2 regions of the Streptomyces sp. NPDC029152 genome follow, and region 2 is predicted to be linked to the other one. Evidence: riboswitches for the same ligand, from Rfam matches in the RefSeq annotation. Region 2 holds a riboswitch; the other holds the start of a gene.
What was found. Region 2 has a riboswitch for thiamine pyrophosphate ahead of ACZ4V6_RS28320 (thiamine ABC transporter substrate-binding protein). Riboswitches for the same ligand answer to the same signal wherever they lie in the genome.

Region 1: it holds a riboswitch for thiamine pyrophosphate, as region 2 does, so the genes downstream of both, thiO (glycine oxidase ThiO) here and ACZ4V6_RS28320 (thiamine ABC transporter substrate-binding protein) in region 2, are expected to answer to the same signal.

What each region holds. Positions count from the first base shown of each region.
Region 1 covers NZ_JBVHWR010000007.1:65,364-74,681, forward strand. The annotation lists gene bfr (bacterioferritin) at 1-241, opposite strand, end outside; gene ACZ4V6_RS16560 (sulfite oxidase-like oxidoreductase) at 424-1,071, shown strand; gene ACZ4V6_RS16565 (deoxyribonuclease IV) at 1,094-1,972, opposite strand; gene pknB (Stk1 family PASTA domain-containing Ser/Thr kinase) at 2,020-3,972, opposite strand; partial or broken gene ACZ4V6_RS16575 (thiazole synthase) at 4,111-4,902, opposite strand; gene thiS (sulfur carrier protein ThiS) at 4,906-5,106, opposite strand; gene thiO (glycine oxidase ThiO) at 5,103-6,326, opposite strand; TPP riboswitch at 6,324-6,435, opposite strand; gene ACZ4V6_RS16590 (avidin-fold protein) at 6,488-6,838, shown strand; gene ACZ4V6_RS16595 (NAD(P)/FAD-dependent oxidoreductase) at 6,871-8,121, shown strand; gene ACZ4V6_RS16600 (Rv2175c family DNA-binding protein) at 8,188-8,553, shown strand; gene thiE (thiamine phosphate synthase) at 8,640-9,296, shown strand.
Region 2 covers NZ_JBVHWR010000016.1:56,422-65,739, forward strand. The annotation lists gene ACZ4V6_RS28315 (ABC transporter permease) at 1-1,572, opposite strand, end outside; gene ACZ4V6_RS28320 (thiamine ABC transporter substrate-binding protein) at 1,650-2,738, opposite strand; TPP riboswitch at 2,817-2,922, opposite strand; gene rlmN (dual-specificity RNA methyltransferase RlmN) at 2,959-4,065, opposite strand; gene ACZ4V6_RS28330 (phosphatidate cytidylyltransferase) at 4,374-5,531, opposite strand; gene frr (ribosome recycling factor) at 5,531-6,088, opposite strand; gene pyrH (UMP kinase) at 6,269-7,027, opposite strand; gene tsf (translation elongation factor Ts) at 7,230-8,066, opposite strand; gene rpsB (30S ribosomal protein S2) at 8,162-9,046, opposite strand.

The DNA of each region.
Region 1 (9,318 bases), on a different contig from region 2:
GGCCGACCCGTACGTGGAAGAGGCGCTGGTAGTTCGGCAGGCCGTCGAGGAGCAGGATGCGGTCGGTGAGCAGCTCGGCGTGGCGCATCTCGTCGAAGGACTCGTCCCGCGTGTACTTCGCGAGCTTGGTCCAGCCCTTGTGGTCCTGCAGCTTCGAGTGCAGGAAGTACTGGTTGATCGCGGTGAGCTCGGCGGTCAGCTGCTCGTTGAGGAACTCGATGACCTCGGGGTCGCCCTGCATCGCGTAAGGCTCCTTCCACACGGGGACTGGCGGGTTGCGCCGCATGATTGCACCGGCGTCGGAGATCGTCCAGTAAGTATCGACTTAGTAAGTACGAGCGAACTCGGCCATGTTTGCCCCTTTTGGCCAGATGTAAGGGGGCCGTGTCAGGGGCATCGGTCCGGGTCTGTCAGGATGGAGGCATGGGTCAGCCGGTGGAACACGGGTCGGGAGAGGGCGGTTCGGGAGAGGCGCCGCGGTTCGAGCTTCCGCCGGGACAGCGGCTCCAGCGGGGCTGGCCGGTCACGCACTACGGACCGGTCCCGAAGTTCCGGCCCGAACGGTGGGAGTTCCGGGTCTTCGGCGTCACCGCCGACGGCGACAAGCACTGCTGGAGCCACGACGACTTCACCGCCCTGCCGTACACCACGGTCGTGGCCGACCTGCACTGCGTGACGAAGTTCAGCATGCTCGGCTCCGAGTGGGGCGGCGTCCCGGCCCGCACCATCCTCGACCTCGCGCCGCCCGCGCCCGCCGTCACCCATGTGATGGTGTGGGCGGAGTACGGGTTCAGCTCCAACCTCCGCCTGTCCGACTTCGCCGCCGAGCGCACCCTCTTCGCCACCCACAAGGACGGCGAGCTGTTGACCGCGGAGCACGGCTTCCCGCTCCGCCTGGTCGTCCCCCACCTGTACGCCTGGAAGGGCCCGAAGTGGGTCCGCGGCATCGAGTACATGACCGCCGACCGCCGCGGCTTCTGGGAGGAGCGCGGCTACCACAACATCGGCGACCCGTGGCGGGAGCAGCGCTACTCCTACCAGGAGGAGCCCGGGGACGGCCCCGAACTCTGACCCGCCGGCCGGCCCCTCGCGGTCAGCCGTCGCGCAGCTTCTTCAGCCGCTCCACGTCCGCGGCGTGCCCCTCCTTGCCGCCCGGCGTCTCGATGACCAGCGGCACGCCCTCGGTCGCGGGGTGCGTCATCAGTGCCCGGAAGGGGTCCTCGCCGATGTGGCCGGCGCCGATGTTCTCGTGCCGGTCCTTGTGCGCGCCCGCCACGTCCTTGGAGTCGTTGGCGTGGATCAGCTTCAGCCGGCCCTCGCCGACCGTGTCCACCAGCAGGTCCAGGGTCCGGTGCATGCCGGCCGGACCGGTCAGGTCGTGCCCCGCCGCGAAGATGTGGCAGGTGTCCAGGCACACGCCCAGCTTCGGATGGGCGTCCAGCGCATCGAAGTACGGCCCGAAGTCCCACGTCCGCGAGCACAGGGAGGCACCCTGGCCGGCGGTCGACTCCAGCAGCAGGTACGGGTCGTCGTCGTGGGTCAGCTCGTCCAGCAGCGGCAGCAGGAACTCCCGCACCTGCCTCAGCGCCACCGCGCGGTCCCGGCCGCCGGTCGCGCTGCCGGTGTGCACGACCACGCCGAGCGCCCCGATCGCGCGGCCCCGCCGCAGCGAGTGCCGCAGCGACTCGACCGACCGCTCCACCGTCGCCTCGGTGTGCGAACCGAAGTTGATCAGGTACGGGGCGTGCACGTACGCCGGGATCGACTCGGCGGCGCAGGCCTCCCGGAACGCCTCGTCCTGCTTCGGGTCGCCGGTCGGGGTGGCCCAGCCGCGCGGGTTGGCGACGAAGACCTGTACGGCCTCCGCCCGCAGGTCACGGGCGTAGGACAGGCCCACGGAGTGCAGGCCGCCGGCGACGGGCACGTGACCGCCGACGGGGTTGCGCGGGAGGGCGGACTGGTGACTGTTCACCCGTTCAGGGTGTCATGCCAGGCCACGCCTCCGGAGCGTGAGAGCCGTCACCTGATGGTGATCTTGATGGTGGATCCCTTGGGCGCCGTGTCCCCGCCGTCGACGGACTGCTCCTTCACGGTGTCGCCGAACAGCCCGAGCAGACCGCGGTCCTCCTTCACCTCGAACCCGGCGTCCTCCAGCTTCCGCTTCGCGTCGTCCACGCTGTCGCCGGTCACGTCCGGGACCTCGATCATCTCGGGGCCCTTGGAGACCGTCAGCGTCACCGTGTCGCCCTCGGCGGCCCGGCTGCCGGCGTCCGGCGTCTGCCGGGCGACCTGGCCCTTGTCGTACTCGGAGGTGACCTGCTCGGCGGCGACCTTCACCTTCAGGCCGGCGTCCGTCAGCTCCGCCCTCGCGTCCGCCAGGTCGGTGCCGGTGACGTCCGGCACGTCGATCGGGCTGCCCTTGCTGACGACGAGCGCGACCGCCGAGCCCGCGCGCACATCGGTGCCCGTCCTCGGGTCGGTGGAGATCACGAACCCCTTGGGGACGTCCTGGCTGAACGCCCGGGTCACCATGCCCGGCTCCAGCCCCTCGTCCTCGAGGAGGGACCGCGCCCGGTCCAGCTTGTATCCCTGCACGTCCGGCAGCTCCACCGTGTCGGGGCCGTCGGAGATCGTGAACGACACCGAGTCGTTCCTGCGGATCCGGGTGCCGGCTTCCGGGTCGGTGCTGATGACGGTGCCGCGCTCGACCGTGTCGCTGTAGGCGTGCCGGACCGTGCCGACGTCCAGCCCGGCCTGCTCCAGCCGGTCCTCGGCCTGAGCCTCGGTCTTCGACAGCAGCGGCGGCACCTTGGTGAACTGACCGGAGTTGATGTACCAGACGCCCGTGCCGACGCCGAGGACCAGCAGTACGGCGACGACGACCGCCAGCGGTCCCCGTCCCAGCCGCAGGCGGCGGCGCCGGGGCGGCAGCGGCGGGGGAGCCGCGAACCGGCTGGTGCGGTGGACCCCGTCCGCCGGGGCCCCGCCGCCGGGGACGACGTCCTCGTCCTCGTCCACCGGCAGCGGCCGGGGCATGGTGAGCGCGCGCGGGATCACGCTCGTGCGGTCCTCGGCGTTGTCGTGGTCCGCGGCGAGGGCCTGCGGCGGCACGGCGTCCAGCTGCTCGGCGCTCAGCGCCGCACGCGCCCGGCGGGCCCCGGCCAGCAGCGCCACGGCGTCGTGCGGGCGGACCTCCGGGGTGCGCGCGGTCGCCGACGCGACCAGGTCGTCCAGCGCGGCCGCCATCCCCGGGACGGCGGCCGACGGCGGCGGCACGTCCTCGTGGAGGTGCTTGTAGAGGATCTGGGCGGGGGAGTCCCCCTCGTGCGGCTTGCCGCCGGTCAGCATCTCGTACAGCACGACACCGCACGCGTAGACGTCGACCCTCGGGTCGGCGGCGCCGTGCTCGATCTGCTCGGGCGCCAGGTAGGAGACCGTGCCCAGGACCGACCCGGTGGTGCTGGTGACCGTGTCCACGGCCCGCACCAGCCCGAAGTCGGCGACCTTGACCCGGCCGTCGTCCCCTATCAGCACGTTCTCCGGCTTCATGTCGCGGTGCACGAACCCGGCCCGGTGGGCGGCGCCCAGCGCGGCCAGCATCGGCTCCAGGATGTCCAGCGCGGCCCGCGGCTGGAGCGCCCCGCGTTCGCGCAGCACGTCGCGCAGGGTGCAGCCGGCGATGTACTCCATGGCCAGGTAGACGTACGCCCCCTCGGCCCCCTGGTCGAAGACCTGGACGACGTTGGGGTGGTCGAGCCGGGCCACCGACTTGGCCTCGCGGATGAACCGCTCGACGAAGGCGGCGTCGGTGGCGAGCGTCGGGTGCATCACCTTCAGCGCGAGCACGCGGTCCAGGCGGGTGTCCACGGCCCGGTAGACCGTGGCCATCCCGCCGACCGCGATCCGCGCCTCGACGCGGTACCGGCCGTCGAGCACCTGCCCGACCAGAGGGTCCTGAAGGGTCGTGTCCACGCAGGCGAGTGTACGAGCCGGCGCGGACACCCCGCCGCCACGCCCGAGATCGCAGCGCTACTGCAGCGGACCTGTGACGTCCGTGTCCGCGGGAGCCGCGGGCGGCCGCGCCTCCACCGGCCCGGCGCCCGGCGCCTGGAAGGCGGGCCGCTCCGGGTCCAGCACCGCCAAGCCCTCCGCCGGGGACGACGCCTCCGCGAAGTGCCGCCGCGGGATCCGCCCCGCCCGCCGGGCCAGCCGCCCCGCCTCCACCGCGGAGCGCATCGCCGCGGCCATCAGCACCGGCTCCTGCGCCCGCGTCACCGCCGAGGCCAGCATCACACCCGCGCACCCCAGCTCCATCGCCAGCGCCACGTCGGAGGCCGTACCGGCCCCCGCGTCCAGGATCACCGGCACGCGCGCGTGCTCCACGATCAGCTGGAAGTTGTGCGGGTTGCGGATGCCGAGCCCGGAGCCGATCGGCGATCCGAGCGGCATGATCGCCGCGCACCCGACGTCCTCCAGCTTCCGGGCGAGGACCGGGTCGTCGTTGGTGTACGGCAGCACCGTGAAGCCGTCGTCCACCAGCGTCTCGGCCGCGTCCAGCAGCTCGATCGGGTCCGGCAGCAGGGTGCGCTCGTCGGCGATGACCTCCAGCTTGACCAGGTCCGTGCCGAGGGCCTCGCGCGCGAGGCGGGCGGTGAGGACGGCCTCCCCGGCGGTGAAGCAGCCGGCCGTGTTCGGCAGCACCCGGATGCCGAGCTTCTCCAGGACCGACAGCACGGAGCCGTGCACGGACGGGTTCACCCTGCGCATCGCGACGGTCGTCAGCTCCGTCCCGGACGCCACCAGCGCGTGCTCCAGCACGTCCAGGCTGGGCGCGCCGCCGGTGCCCATGATCAGGCGGGACGTGTAGGCCGTACCGCCGAGGAGGAAGGGGTCGTCGGCCATGGGTCAGCCTCCTTGGACGGCGGTGAGGACCTCGACGCGGTCGCCGTCGGCCAGGGCGGTGGCGGACCACTGCGCGCGCGGGACGACGGTCTCGTTCAGGGCGGCGGCCACTCCGGAGGGGGCCGCGGTGAGCGTGCCCACCAGGGCGTCCAGGGCCGTGCCGGGAGCCACCTCGCGCGGCTCCCCGTTGACGGAGATGTTCATGCGGTCTGCTCCGTGAGTACGGTCTGCTCCGGGGTCTGCTCCGGGAGCGCGGGGGCGGCGCCGAAGCGCCGGGGGGTGAAGGGGCGGGCCTCCTCGGGGAGCTCCCCGGTGGTCAGGACGTGGGCCATCGCGTCGCCGGTGACCGGCGTCAGCAGCACGCCGTTGCGGTGGTGCCCGGTGGCCAGCAGCAGCCCCTCCAGCCCGGCCGGGCCGAGCAGCGGGGCGTTGTCGGGGGAGCCGGGGCGCAGACCCGCGCGGGTCTCCGTGAGGGGCAGCTCGGTGATTCCCGGGACCAGCTCGTGGGCGTCGCGCAGCAGCTCGTAGACGCCGCCCGCGGTCACCGTCGTGTCCCAGCCCTGCTCCTCGCTGGTGGCGCCGACGACCAGCTCGCCGTTCTCCCGGGGCACCAGGTAGAGGGGGTTGCCGCGCACCACGGCACGCACCGTCCGGTTCAGCAGCGGTCCGTGCGTCCGCGGCATGGTCAGGCGCAGCACCTGCCCCTTCACCGGCCGCACCGGCGGCAGCACGGCCTCCGGCACGCCCGCGAGGCGCCCGCTCAGGCTGCCCCCGGCCAGCACCACCTGCCCGGCCGCCAGCGCCGTGCCGTCGGCCGTGACCACGCCGGTCGCCCGGTCGCCCGCGACGGTGAGCCGCTCGGCCCACGCCCGGTGCAGGACCACACCCGCGCGTTCGCAGGCGGCCACCAGCGCGCCGGCCAGACGCCGGGGGTCGATCTGGTGGTCGCCGTCCACCCGCAGGCCCCCGCGCACGCCCGGCGCGAGCATCGGCTCCAGTCGCCGGCACTCGCGCCCCGACAGCCACTCCGACTCCAGGCCCGAGCGCTCCTGCAGCGCGTGCAGTTCCCGCAGGTGGGCGCGGTCGTCGGCGTCCAGCGCGACGGCCAGGGTGCCGCAGCGGCGGTACCCGAGGTCGTGGCCCGTGAGGTCGGTCAGCTCGGCGGCGAACTCCGGATAGCGGCGGGCCGAGGCGAGGTTGAGCGCGAGCAGCGTCTGCTCGCCGTAGTGCAGTTCCGTGACGGCGGCCAGCATCCCGGCCGCCACCTGGGCGGCGCCGCCGCCCGGCTCGGGGTCCACGAGCGCCGTGGCGAGCCCGCGCTGCGCGGACCGCCAGGCCGTGACCAGGCCGATGATCCCGCCGCCCACGACGAGGACGTCGGACGCGCGGGGTGGTACGGACGGTGCGATCGGTGAGGACGACATGGGCGTCCAGCCCCTCCCTTCGCCGGCATGACCCGGATCAGGTTCGTACGGTCGGAGGCCGCCAGCCTCCCTCTCAGCCCGGTGCGTCCGGGCTCCCGCGAGTGCCTTACGTTGGCCACCCTAGCCCGCAGCGCGCCGAACTCGTAAGGGAGCCCTCCACCATGGCCCGTTCGCTCGACGGTCTCGTCCTCGCCCCGGTCGCCGACCAGGCCCCCGGCCAGGTGGGCACCCGCACCCGGTTCACCTACCACGAGGAGGACGGCGAGGTCTGGGCCGAGTACGCGGGCGGCGACGTCGTCCGCGGCCGGCTGGTGGGCACCCGCGCGGGCGACCGGCTCGACTTCCGGTACGTGCAGCTCAGGACCGACGGCAGCACGTCGTCGGGCCACTGCGTGTCGACGGTCGTCGACCTGCCCGACGGGCGGGTGCGCCTGGAGGAGACCTGGGAGTGGGAGTCGCGGCGGGGCAGCGGGACGAGCGTTGTGGAGGAGATCACCGCGCACGAGGACTGACCGGTGATCCGCCGGGTGTCTAAGGTGATCAGGTGAACGAGCAGACGCAGGAGCGGGGAGCGGACGCGGAGCGTCGCGTGGTCGTCGTCGGCGCGGGCATGGCGGGCGTGCAGACCGCGGTCGCCCTGCGCGAACAGGGTTTCACCGGCGCCGTGACACTGATCGGCGCCGAGCCCCACCAGCCCTACGACCGCCCCCCGCTGTCCAAGGCCGTCCTGCTCGGCACGGCCGAGGGGTCCGCCTTCGACGTCGACTTCGAGGCGCTCGGCATCGAGCTGCGGCTCGGCTGCGAGGCACTGGGCCTGCGCCCCGCCGCGCACCTCCTGGACACCTCCGCCGGGCCCGTGCCGTACGACGCCCTCGTCGTCGCGACCGGCGCCGAACCGGTCCGGCTGCCCGGTGCCGAGGGCGTCCCCGGCGTGCATCTGCTGCGCACCCTCGACGACGCCGAGCGGCTGCGCCCGGTGCTCGCCCGGCAGCACGACATCGTGGTCGTCGGCGCGGGCTGGATCGGCGCCGAGTTCGCCACCGCCGCGCGCGAGGCGGGCTGCGCGGTGACCGTCGTGGAGGCCGCCGACCGGCCCCTCGCCGGCGCGCTGCCCGCCGAGGTCGCCGCCCCCATGACCGCCTGGTACGCCGACGCGGGCGCCGTACTGCGCACCCACGCGCGCGTGGAGCGCGTCGAACCCGGCGAGCCGGGCCACGTCGTCCTCGACGACGGTTCGCGGCTGCCCGCCGGCGCCGTCGTCGTCGGCGTCGGCGCCCGTCCCGCCACCGCCTGGCTCGCCGGCTCCGGCATCGAGCTCGGCCCGCACGGCGAGATCCTGGCCGACGACCGCCTGCGCACCTCCGTGCCGGACGTCCACGCGGTCGGCGACTGCGCGTCCTTCCCCTCCGGCCGCTACGGGGAGCGGCTGCTCGTCCACCACTGGGACAACGCCCTCCAGGGCCCGCGCACGGTCGCCGCCGACCTCGTCGGCGCCGCCGCCGGCGAGGCCCCGGCGCCCTACGACCCGGTGCCGTACTTCTGGTCCGAGCAGTTCGGCCGGTTCGTCCAGTACGCGGGTCATCACGCGTCCGCCGACACCACCCTGTGGCGGGGGGACCCCTCCGGTCCCGCCTGGACGGTCTGCTGGCTGCGCGACGAGCGGCTGGTCGCCCTGCTGGCGGTGGGCCGCCCCCGGGACCTGGCCCAGGGCAGACGCCTGATCGAGGCGGGCGCCAGGATGGATCCGCGGCTGCTCGCCGACCCCGCGAGGCCGCTGAAGGCGGCGACGGCGTAGTCCGCCGTCGGCGGGTTGGACCGGGTCCGGCTTCCGACTGTCGGTGCCAGATGGCAGGCTGGAGGCGTGACCGAGATTGACGCAAAGATCGATGCTCTCGTACCCGCCTGGCTCACCGTCCCCGACATCGCCGAGATGCTCGGTGTCGAGGTGACCCGCGTGCGGCAGCTGATCAAGGAAGGCCAGCTCATCGCCGTACGCCGTGGCGAGAACCGCGCGCTGCACGTCCCGGCGGCCTTCATCGACGGGGACAAGGTCGTCAAGGGCCTGGTCGGGACCCTGACCCTGCTGCGGGACGACGGCTTCACGGTCGAGGAGATGCTCGAGTGGCTCTTCACGCCCGACCCGACCCTGCCCGGCACCCCCGCGCAGGCGCTGAGCGAGAATCGCGGCACGGAGGTGAAGCGCCGCGCCCAGGCGCTCGCCGTCTGACCCGACACGCCGCCCGCCGTACGGGCCGCGACCCTCGCGGCCCGTACGGCACGGCCCGTACGTCATCGACCTGGGGGGACACACCCATGCCCGAGACCGCCGCCACCGCACGCGCCCGGCTCGCCGACGCCCGGCTCTACCTGTGCACGGACGCCCGCAGGACCCAGGGCGACCTGCCCGCCTTCCTGGACGCGGTGCTGGCCGGCGGCGTCGACATCGTGCAGCTGCGCGACAAGGGCATGGAGGCCGCCGAGGAGCTGGAGCACCTCGAGGTCTTCGCCGACGCCTGCGCCCGCCACGGCAAGCTCCTCGCGGTCAACGACCGGGCGGACGTCGCCCACGCCGCCGGCGCCGACGTGCTGCACCTCGGCCAGGGCGACCTCCCGGTGCCGGCCGCCCGGGCGATCCTCGGCGACGACGTCCTCGTGGGCCGCTCCACGCACGCCGAGGCCGAGGCCGCCGCGGCCGCCGTCCAGGAGGGCGTGGACTACTTCTGCACCGGCCCGTGCTGGCCGACCCCCACCAAGCCCGGCCGCCACGCGCCCGGCCTCGGCCTGGTCCGGTACACCGCGTCCCTGGGCACCGACCGCCCCTGGTTCGCCATCGGCGGCATCGACCTCGGCAACCTCGACGAGGTGCTGGACGCCGGCGCCCGCCGGGTCGTCGTCGTCCGCGCCATCACCGCGGCGGACGACCCCGGAGCGGCGGCGGCCGAGTTCGCGAAGCGCCTGCGGCAGGCGTAGGACGGGAGCGCGTCCGGCGCGG
Region 2 (9,318 bases):
CCGCTCCAGCACCACCAGGGCCACGGCGCACACCACCATCAGAATCGTCGACAGGGCCATCGCCTGCCCGTAGTTCAGGTCCCCGGGCCGCCCCAGCAGCCGCGCCACGGCGACCGGCAGCGTCGGGTTGTCGGGCCGGGCGATGAACACGGTCGCCCCGAACTCCCCCAGCGACACCGCGAAGGCGAACCCGGCGGCGATCAGCAGCGCCCGCCGCACCATCGGCAGGTCGACCTCCCGCCACACCCGCCACGGCGACGCCCCGAGCACCGCCGCCGCCTCCCGCAGCCGCACGTCCACCGCCCGCAGCACCGGCAGCATGGTGCGTACGACGAAGGGGACGCCGACCAGCGCCTGGGCGAGCGGCACCAGGATCCAGGAGGACCTGAGGTCCAGCGGGGGTTCGTCCAGGGCGATCAGGAAACCGAAGCCGACCGTCACGGCGGACACCCCGAGCGGCAGCATCAGCAGCGCGTCGAAGCCGCGCACCAGGCGGCCCGCGTCCCGCCGGGTGAGCGCGGCCGCCGCCAGACCGCCGATGACCACGGCGATCGCGGTGGCGGCGACGGCGTACTGCAGGGAGTTGCCGACCGCCTCGATCGGCGGGACCAGGAAGGTGCCGCCGTCCTCGTGGGTCAGGGCCCGGTAGTAGCCGAGACCGCCGGCGCCGAACGACCGCTGGACCAGCACGGCGAGCGGCAGCACGACGAGGACGGCGACGGTGACGAGCACGCCCCCCAGCAGCGCCCACTGCCCGGCCCCGCGCGGGCGGCGCGCGGTGCGGGAGGCGTCCACCAGCCGCAGCGCCGTCTCGCGCCGCCGTACCGTCCAGGCGTGCACGGCGAGGATGGTGCAGACCGCGGCGAACTGGATCAGCGTCAGCACGGCGGCCGTGGACAGGTCGAAGATCTGCGAGGTCTGCCGGTAGATCTCCACCTCCAGGGTGGAGAAGGCGGGCCCGCCGAGGATCTGGACGACGCCGAAGGAGGTGAAGGTGAACAGGAACACCATCAGCGCGGCGGCGGCCACGGCGGGGGCGAGCGCCGGCAGGGTGACCCGTCGCCAGGCCCGCAGCGGGGAGGCGCCGAGCATCCGCGCGGCCTCCTCCTGGCGCGGGTCGAGCTGCGCCCACAGTCCGCCGACGGTGCGTACGACGACGGCGTAGTTGAAGAAGACGTGCGCGAGCAGGATGGCCCACACCGTGGTGTCCAGCCGGACGCCCCACAGCTCGTCGAGCAGTCCGCCCCGCCCGACGAGCGCTAGGAACGCGGTGCCCACCACGACCGTCGGCAGCACGAACGGCACGGTCACCACGGCCCGCAGCACCTGCTTGCCGGGAAAGTCGAGGCGGGCGAAGACGTACGCGCCGGGCAGGGCGATCAGCAGGGTGAGCGCGGTGGACGCGAGCGCCTGCCAGGTGGTGAACCACAGCACGTGCCGGACGTCGGACTGGGCCAGCACGTCCCCGATCCGCCCGAACCGCCAGACCCCGTCGACCTCCAGACCGCGCGCGACGATCGCGGCGACGGGGTAGGCGAAGAAGACCGCGAAGAACGCGACGGGGCCGGCCATCAGGGCCAGCCGCGCCGCGCTCCCGCGCCGCCGGGTGCCGGCGGCGCGGGCGGCCTCGGTCGCTTCGGTCGCTTCGGTCACTTCAGGAGGAGCGAGGTCCACGACTTGACCCACTGGTCGCGGTTGTCGGCGATCTTCTCCGGGTCCAGGGTCTGCGGGTTCTCGGCCTGCGGGCCGTACTTCACGAACTCCGGCGGGACCTGGGCCGCCTCGCGCACCGGGTGGACGAACATGTTCAGCGGCATGTCGTCCTGGAACTCCTTGCTGATCAGGAAGTCGAGCAGCGCCTTGCCGCCCTCGGGGTTCTTCGCGTTGCTCAGCAGGCCCGCGTACTCGACCTGGCGGAAGCAGGTGCCGGTGGCGACGCCCGTGGGCGCGGTGTCCGGCTTCGGGTCGGCGTAGATCACCTCGGCGGGGGGCGAGGAGGCGTAGGAGACGACGAGCGGGCGGTCGCCCTTCGCCTTCTTGCCGCCGGACGAGCCGGAGAACTCCTCGTTGTACGCCTGCTCCCAGCTGTCGACGACCTTGACGCCGTTCGCCTTCAGCTTCTTCCAGTACCCCTCCCAGCCGTCGTCGCCGTACCTGGCGGCGGTGCCCAGCAGGAAGCCGAGGCCGGGCGAGGAGCTGCCGGCGTCCTCCGTGACGAGGAGGTTCTTGTACGCGGGCTTGGCGAGGTCGTCGAAGGAGTCGGGCGGGGTCAGCTTGTGCTCGCTGAAGTACGCCTTGTCGTAGTTGACGCAGATGTCACCGGTGTCGATGGGCGTGACGCGGTGCCTGTCCTGGTCGACCCGGTACTCGGGAAGGATCATGTCGGAGCCCTTGGGCTCGTACGGCTGGAACAGGCCGTTGTCGAGCGCGCGGGACAGCAGCGTGTTGTCGACGCCGAAGAAGACGTCGCCCTGCGGGTTGTCCTTGGTGAGGATGGCCTTGTTGACGGCCTGTCCGGCGTCGCCGTCCTCGAGGACCTTGACCTTGTAGCCGGAGCTCTTCTCGAAGTCCGCGATGACGTTCTTGGACGCGGCCCACGAGTCGTGGCTGACGAGGGTCACGGTCTTGGAACCGCCGGCCCCCTGGTCGTCGCCGTCGGACGACGATCCGCAGGCGGCCAGGCCGCCGACGAGGCCGAGCCCGACGGCCAGGGCACTGACCTTCTTGGTGATGCTCACGGAATTCCTCCTGGGTCACCAGGAGAAGACGCGGCCCTGCCCGGGACCCCTGACGAGGTCCCGGGCAGGGCGCAACAGCTCGAGTGATGACCGATCTCCCTACCCAGAATGACCTGGGCCAGGTTCGGAGGGTCTGCGGCCGGTGCCGCACTCTCAGCGCTGTGGCGCTCCCCTGTCGGAATATGAAGATGTCTGAAAACGAGGACGTACGCCGGTCAGATTACCGCTCGCTCGCGGCGAGCTGACCACACGCCCCGTCGATCTCCTGTCCACGGGTGTCCCGGATGGTCACCGGCACACCGTGCGCCTCGATCGCCGCGACGAACGCCTTCTCGTCCTCGGGCCGCGAGGCGGTCCACTTCGAGCCCGGCGTCGGGTTGAGCGGGATGAGGTTGACGTGCACCGGCTTGCCCTTGAGCAGCCGTCCGAGCCGGTCGCCGCGCCACGCCTGGTCGTTGATGTCGCGGATCAGCGCGTACTCGATGGACAGCCGGCGACCGGACTTCGCCGCGTACTCGAAGCCGGCGTCGAGGACCTCGCGCACCTTCCACCGCGTGTTCACGGGGACGAGGGTGTCGCGCAGCTCGTCGTCGGGGGCGTGCAGGGAGATGGCGAGGCGGCACTTGAAGCCCTCGTCGGCGAACCGGTGGATCGCCGGGACCAGACCGACCGTGGAGACGGTGATGCCGCGCTGGGACAGTCCCAGCCCGTCGGGCTCGGGATCGGTGAGGCGGCGGATGGCTCCGACGACCCGGTTGTAGTTGGCGAGGGGCTCGCCCATGCCCATGAAGACGATGTTGCTCAGCCGCGCGGGGCCGCCGGGGACCTCGCCGTCCCTGAGCGCCCGCATGCCGTCGACGATCTGGTGCACGATCTCGGCGGTGGACAGGTTCCGGTCCAGCCCGGCCTGTCCGGTGGCGCAGAAGGGGCAGTTCATGCCGCAGCCCGCCTGGGAGCTGATGCACATGGTCACCCGGTCCGGGTAGCGCATGAGCACGGACTCGACGAGCGTCCCGTCGAACAGCTTCCACAGCGTCTTGCGGGTGGTGCCCTGGTCGGTCGACAGGTGCCGGACGACCGACATCAGGTCGGGCAGCAGCGCGTCCCGCAGCCCCTGGCGCGAACCGGCGGGGATGTCGGTCCACTGCTCGGGGTCGTGGGCGTACCGCGCGAAGTAGTGCTGCGAGAGCTGCTTCGCGCGGAACGGCTTCTCACCGATCGCGGCGACGGCCTCCTTGCGCTCGGCGGGCGTGAGATCGGCGAGATGCCTCGGCGGCTTCTTGGCTCCGCGCGGGGCGACGAATGTGAGTTCTCCGGGCTTAGGCATGACCTTCCCAGTGTCGCAGATCCACCGGGATGGCCCGGCCGCCCTCGGAACAGGCCCGTGATCAGGACGACCACGTCGCTCACATAGGTTTTCGTGCGGTACCACGCCCCGCAGTACCGCCGCGGCCGACGCCGGCCCTTCTGGCCGGGGAGCGCCTCGCACCGGCGGCAGGGCGGCTCCCCGTGGTACCTGCCGTCGTCCCCCAGCCCCGCCCGTGCCCTGAGGGGACCCTGGGCCCCGGCGTCCGACAAGCGACCGGGCCCTCGTCCCGCAGGAGGACGAGGGCCCGGCGCGGTCGTGCGCGAGGGTCAGCCCGAGCCGACGAAGATCACCAGCAGCAGCCACACCACCGGCGCCGTCGGCAGGAGAGAGTCCAGGCGGTCCATGATGCCGCCGTGGCCCGGCAGCAGCGTGCCCATGTCCTTGATGCCCAGGTCCCGCTTGATCATGGACTCGCCGAGGTCGCCCAGCGTGGCGCTGACCGCGACCGCGAGACCCAGCAGCAGGCCCTGCCACCAGGAACCGCCGTCGATCAGGAACTGCATGCACAGCGCGCCCGCCGCCATCGCGAAGGCCACCGCTCCGAGCAGGCCCTCACGGGTCTTGCCGGGGCTGATGCGCGGGGCGAGCTTGGTCCTGCCGAAGCGCCAGCCGACGGCGTACGCGCCGGTGTCGCTGACGACCGTCAGCAGCAGGAAGGTCAGGACGCGCCAGGGGCCGTCGTCGGCCGCCAGCATCATGGCGACGAACGTGGCCAGGAAGGGTACGTAGAAGGCCGCGAACAGGCCCGCCGTGACGTCCTTGAGGTAGCCCTCCGGCGGTTCGGTCATCCGCCACACGAGGACCGCCAGCGCCGTGAGCGCCATGACGACCCACGCGCCCTCGGCTCCGCGCACGTACCCGGCGACGACCATCGCCGCGCCGCCGGTCGCGAGCGGCACGAGGGGCGCCTTGATGTCCTTGCGCTCCTGGAGCCGCGTGGTCAGCTCCCACAGACCCACCACGACGGCTATCGCGATGACACCGACGAAGACGGCCTTGACGACGAACAGCGACGCGATGATCACCGCGCCGAGCCCGACGCCGACCCCTATCGCGGCGCCCAGGTCGCGCCCCGCGCTCTTCTTCTGCGGCTGCGGCTGCGCCGGCTGCTGGGCGTCGGGCATGGGCTCCGGATTCTGCGGCACCGCCGCATACGGCTGCGCCGACGGGGTCTCGCCGCGATACGTGTCGTCGCGGAACGGCTCGTCTCGGAACAGGGGGCCGCTCAGCCGAGCGGCCCCCTGGTCGCCATCCTGGTCTCCGCCGTGTTCGGGTACGTCGGGCACGATGGGCATGGGGCGAGTCTGCTGCGCGTTGTGCGCATCGTACGCGGGACCCGCCGGGGCCGTCCCCTGGGCAGGACCCTGGTCGGACGGCCCCCAGTACCCGGCTTGTGGCGGCGCTCCCCAGGAAGAGTCGTTCATCAGACCTCGAGCAGTTCGGCTTCCTTGTGCTTCAGGAGCTCGTCCACCTGGGCGACGTACTTGGCCGTGGTGTCGTCGAGCTCCTTCTCCGCGCGGCGGCCCTCGTCCTCGCCGACCTCGCCGTCCTTGACCATCTTGTCGATGGTGTCCTTGGCCTTGCGGCGCACGGAGCGGATGGACACCTTGGCGTCCTCGGCCTTGCCCTTGGCGACCTTGATGTAGTCGCGGCGGCGCTCCTCGGTGAGCTCGGGGAACACCACCCGGATGATGTTGCCGTCGTTGCTGGGGTTGACGCCCAGGTCGGAGTCGCGGATCGCCTGCTCGATGTTGCGCAGGGCGCTCTTGTCGAACGGCGTCACCACGGCCATGCGCGGCTCGGGCACGGAGAACGAGGCCAGCTGGTTGATCGGCGTCAGCGCGCCGTAGTAGTCGGCCACGATCTTGTTGAACATCGCCGGGTGCGCACGGCCGGTGCGGATCGCGGCGAAGTCCTCCTTGGCGACCACGACGGCCTTCTCCATCTTCTCCTCGGCCTCGAGGAGGGTCTCTTCGATCACCACTTGCTCCTGCGTGTCTTGAGTAGGCCCGGCGGCGGATCCTGTCGGAGCCGGGCCGGCTGCGTCGCGTCTTCTTCCTGCACGGTTCCCGACCGGCGGGACATTGTCCATCCCCCGGCCCGGCCCCGTCCCGTCCGTCCCCCGGACAGGTGGCGTCCGCGGGCAGGGGGTGTTCTTTGGTCAGTCCCGGTTTCCTTGGTCACCCACCAGCGTGCCGATCTTCTCACCCTTGACGGCGCGGGCGATATTGCCCTCCTTCAGCAGTTCGAAGACCACGATCGGGAGGTCGTTGTCGCGGCAGAGGGTGATGGCCGTGGCGTCGGCGACCTTCAGGTCGCGGGTGATGACCTCGCCGTAGCCGAGCGCGTCGAACTTCACGGCGTCCGGGTTGGTCTTCGGGTCGGAGTCGTAGACCCCGTCCACGCCGTTCTTGCCCATGAGCAGCGCCTCGGCGTCGATCTCGAGGGCGCGCTGGGCGGCGGTGGTGTCGGTGGAGAAGTACGGCATGCCCATGCCGGCGCCGAAGATGACCACGCGGCCCTTCTCCAGGTGACGCACGGCGCGCAGCGGGATGTAGGGCTCGGCGACCTGGCCCATGGTGATGGCGGTCTGCACGCGGCAGTCGACGCCCTCCTTCTCCAGGAAGTCCTGGAGGGCCAGGCAGTTCATCACGGTGCCGAGCATGCCCATGTAGTCGGAGCGGGCGCGGTCCATGCCGCGCACCTGCAGTTCGGCGCCGCGGAAGAAGTTGCCGCCGCCGATGACGACGGCGATCTGCGCTCCGTCGCGGACGACGGCTGCGATCTCACGGGCGATGGCGTGCACCACGTCGGGGTCGACGCCCAGGCCCCCACCGCCGGAGAATGCCTCTCCGGACAGCTTCAGCATGAAGCGGCCGCGTACTTTGCCGTCGTCGCTCTTCTCGGCCTTGGTGGTCATGGAGATCTCGCCTCTTTTACGTGGTTCACACATACGAAGGAGGCCATTGCCGGTGGATGGTTCGCATCCCGTGCGCGGCAATGGCCTCCTCGTCAGTTCTGCTGTCGTCCGCCGCCACGCGCGTCTGCCCGGAGGCGGACGGCGGCGGCACGGACGACTGCTGTCGACCCTACCGGGGTCGCGCGTCCGTCGCGGTACGGACTCAGATGCCGACCTTGATGCGCGTGAAGCGCTTCAGGGTGACACCGGCCTCGTCCAGCACCTTCTGGACGGACTTCTTGTTGTCGAGCGCGTAGGGCTGGCCCAGCAGCGTGGCGTCCTTGAAGAAGCCGTTGAGGCGACCCTCGACGATCTTCGGCAGGGCGGCCTCGGGCTTGCCCTCGGCGCGGGTGGTCTCCTCGGCGACGCGGCGCTCGGACTCGACGACCTCGGCCGGGACGTCCTCCTTGGAGAGGTACTTCGGCGCGAAGGCGGCGATGTGCTGGGCGACGCCCTTGGCGATCTCGGCGTTCGGCTTGTCCAGCTCGACGAGGACACCGATCTGCGGGGGCAGGTCGGGCATCGTGCGGTGCATGTACGCGGTCACGAAGCCGCCGGAGAACTGCGCGAAGCGGTCCAGGACGATCTTCTCGCCGAGGTTGGCGTTGGCCTCGTCCACGAACGCCTGGACGGTCTTGCCGGGCTCGATCTCGGAGGCGAGCAGGGCCTCGATGTCGGCCGGGGAGGCCTTGGCGACGTGCTCGGCGATGGCCGTGGCGACGTTCTGGAACTTCTCGCCCTTGGCGACGAAGTCCGTCTCGCACTTCAGCTCGACGAGGACGCCCGAGGTGTTGTCGTCGGCGATGATCGAGACGACGGCGCCGTTCTCGGCAGAGCGGCCCTCGCGCTTGGCGACGCCCTTCTGGCCCTTGATGCGGAGCGCCTCGACGGCCTTCTCGACGTTGCCCTCGGCCTCGTCCAGCGCCTTCTTGCAGTCCATCATGCCGGCGCCGGTGAGCTCACGAAGCTTCTTGACGTCGGCGGCGGTGTAGTTCGCCATGATTCCGGAATCTCTCTCGAAGTCTGAGGATCTACGGGCCGGACGGCGGGGACTGGTGTGGTCCCCGCCGTCCGGCACCCGAAGGTGGTGAGGGGTCAGGCCTGCTCGGCGTCCGCGGCAGGGGCCTCGGCGGCGGCCTCGGCTGCAGGGGCCTCGGCAGCGGCCTCGGCCGGAGCCTCGGCGGGCTTCTCCGCCTCGTCGGCCTTCTTCTCGCCCTCGAGCAGGTCACGCTCCCACGCGGCCAGCGGCTCGCCCGCGGCCTTGTCGCCCTTGCCCTCGGTGGCGGCACCGGAGCGGGCGATGAGGCCCTCGGCGACGGCGTCGGCGATCACACGGGTGAGCAGGGTGACGGAACGGATCGCGTCGTCGTTGCCCGGGATCTTGTAGTCGACCTCGTCGGGGTCGCAGTTGGTGTCGAGGATGGCGACGACCGGGATGTTGAGCTTCCGGGCCTCGCCGACCGCGATGTGCTCCTTCTTGGTGTCCACGATCCAGACGGCGCTGGGCACCTTCTGCATCTCGCGGATACCGCCGAGGGTCTTCTCCAGCTTGGCCTTCTCGCGGGAGAGGACCAGCAGCTCCTTCTTGGTGAGGCCGGAGGCGGCCACGTCCTCGAAGTCGATCTGCTCGAGCTCCTTCAGGCGCTGCAGGCGCTTGTAGACGGTCGAGAAGTTGGTGAGCATGCCGCCCAGCCAGCGCTGGTTGACGTAGGGCATGCCGACGCGGGTGGCCTGCTCGGCGATGGCCTCCTGCGCCTGCTTCTTCGTGCCGACGAACATGACCGTGCCGCCGTGGGCGACGGTCTCCTTGACGAACTCGTAGGCGCGGTCGATGTACGACAGCGACTGGAGCAGGTCGATGATGTAGATGCCGTTGCGCTCGGTGAAGATGAAGCGCTTCATCTTCGGGTTCCAGCGACGGGTCTGGTGACCGAAGTGGACGCCGCTCTCCAGCAGCTCCCGCATCGTGACGACGGCCATGGCCGTATCTCCTTGATTTTCTCGGTTGTGCCGCGGAAGCCGGACGGCTCCCGCGCCTGACGCCCGCGATGCGCCGTGCCACTGGGGACCGAGGGGCGCTGCCACGAGCCTGGGGCTTCGTGTCGGGGCGTGCGAAGTCGACCCGGTCACCCGGGTCGCCATCAGAAGTGTACGGGACCCGAGGGGCGACGGGTGACGCAGCTGTCCACAATCGGCGAGTGGTCCACAGGTCCGGGCGGCGGGCGGCCCCGGTGCGGGACGGTTCCCGTATG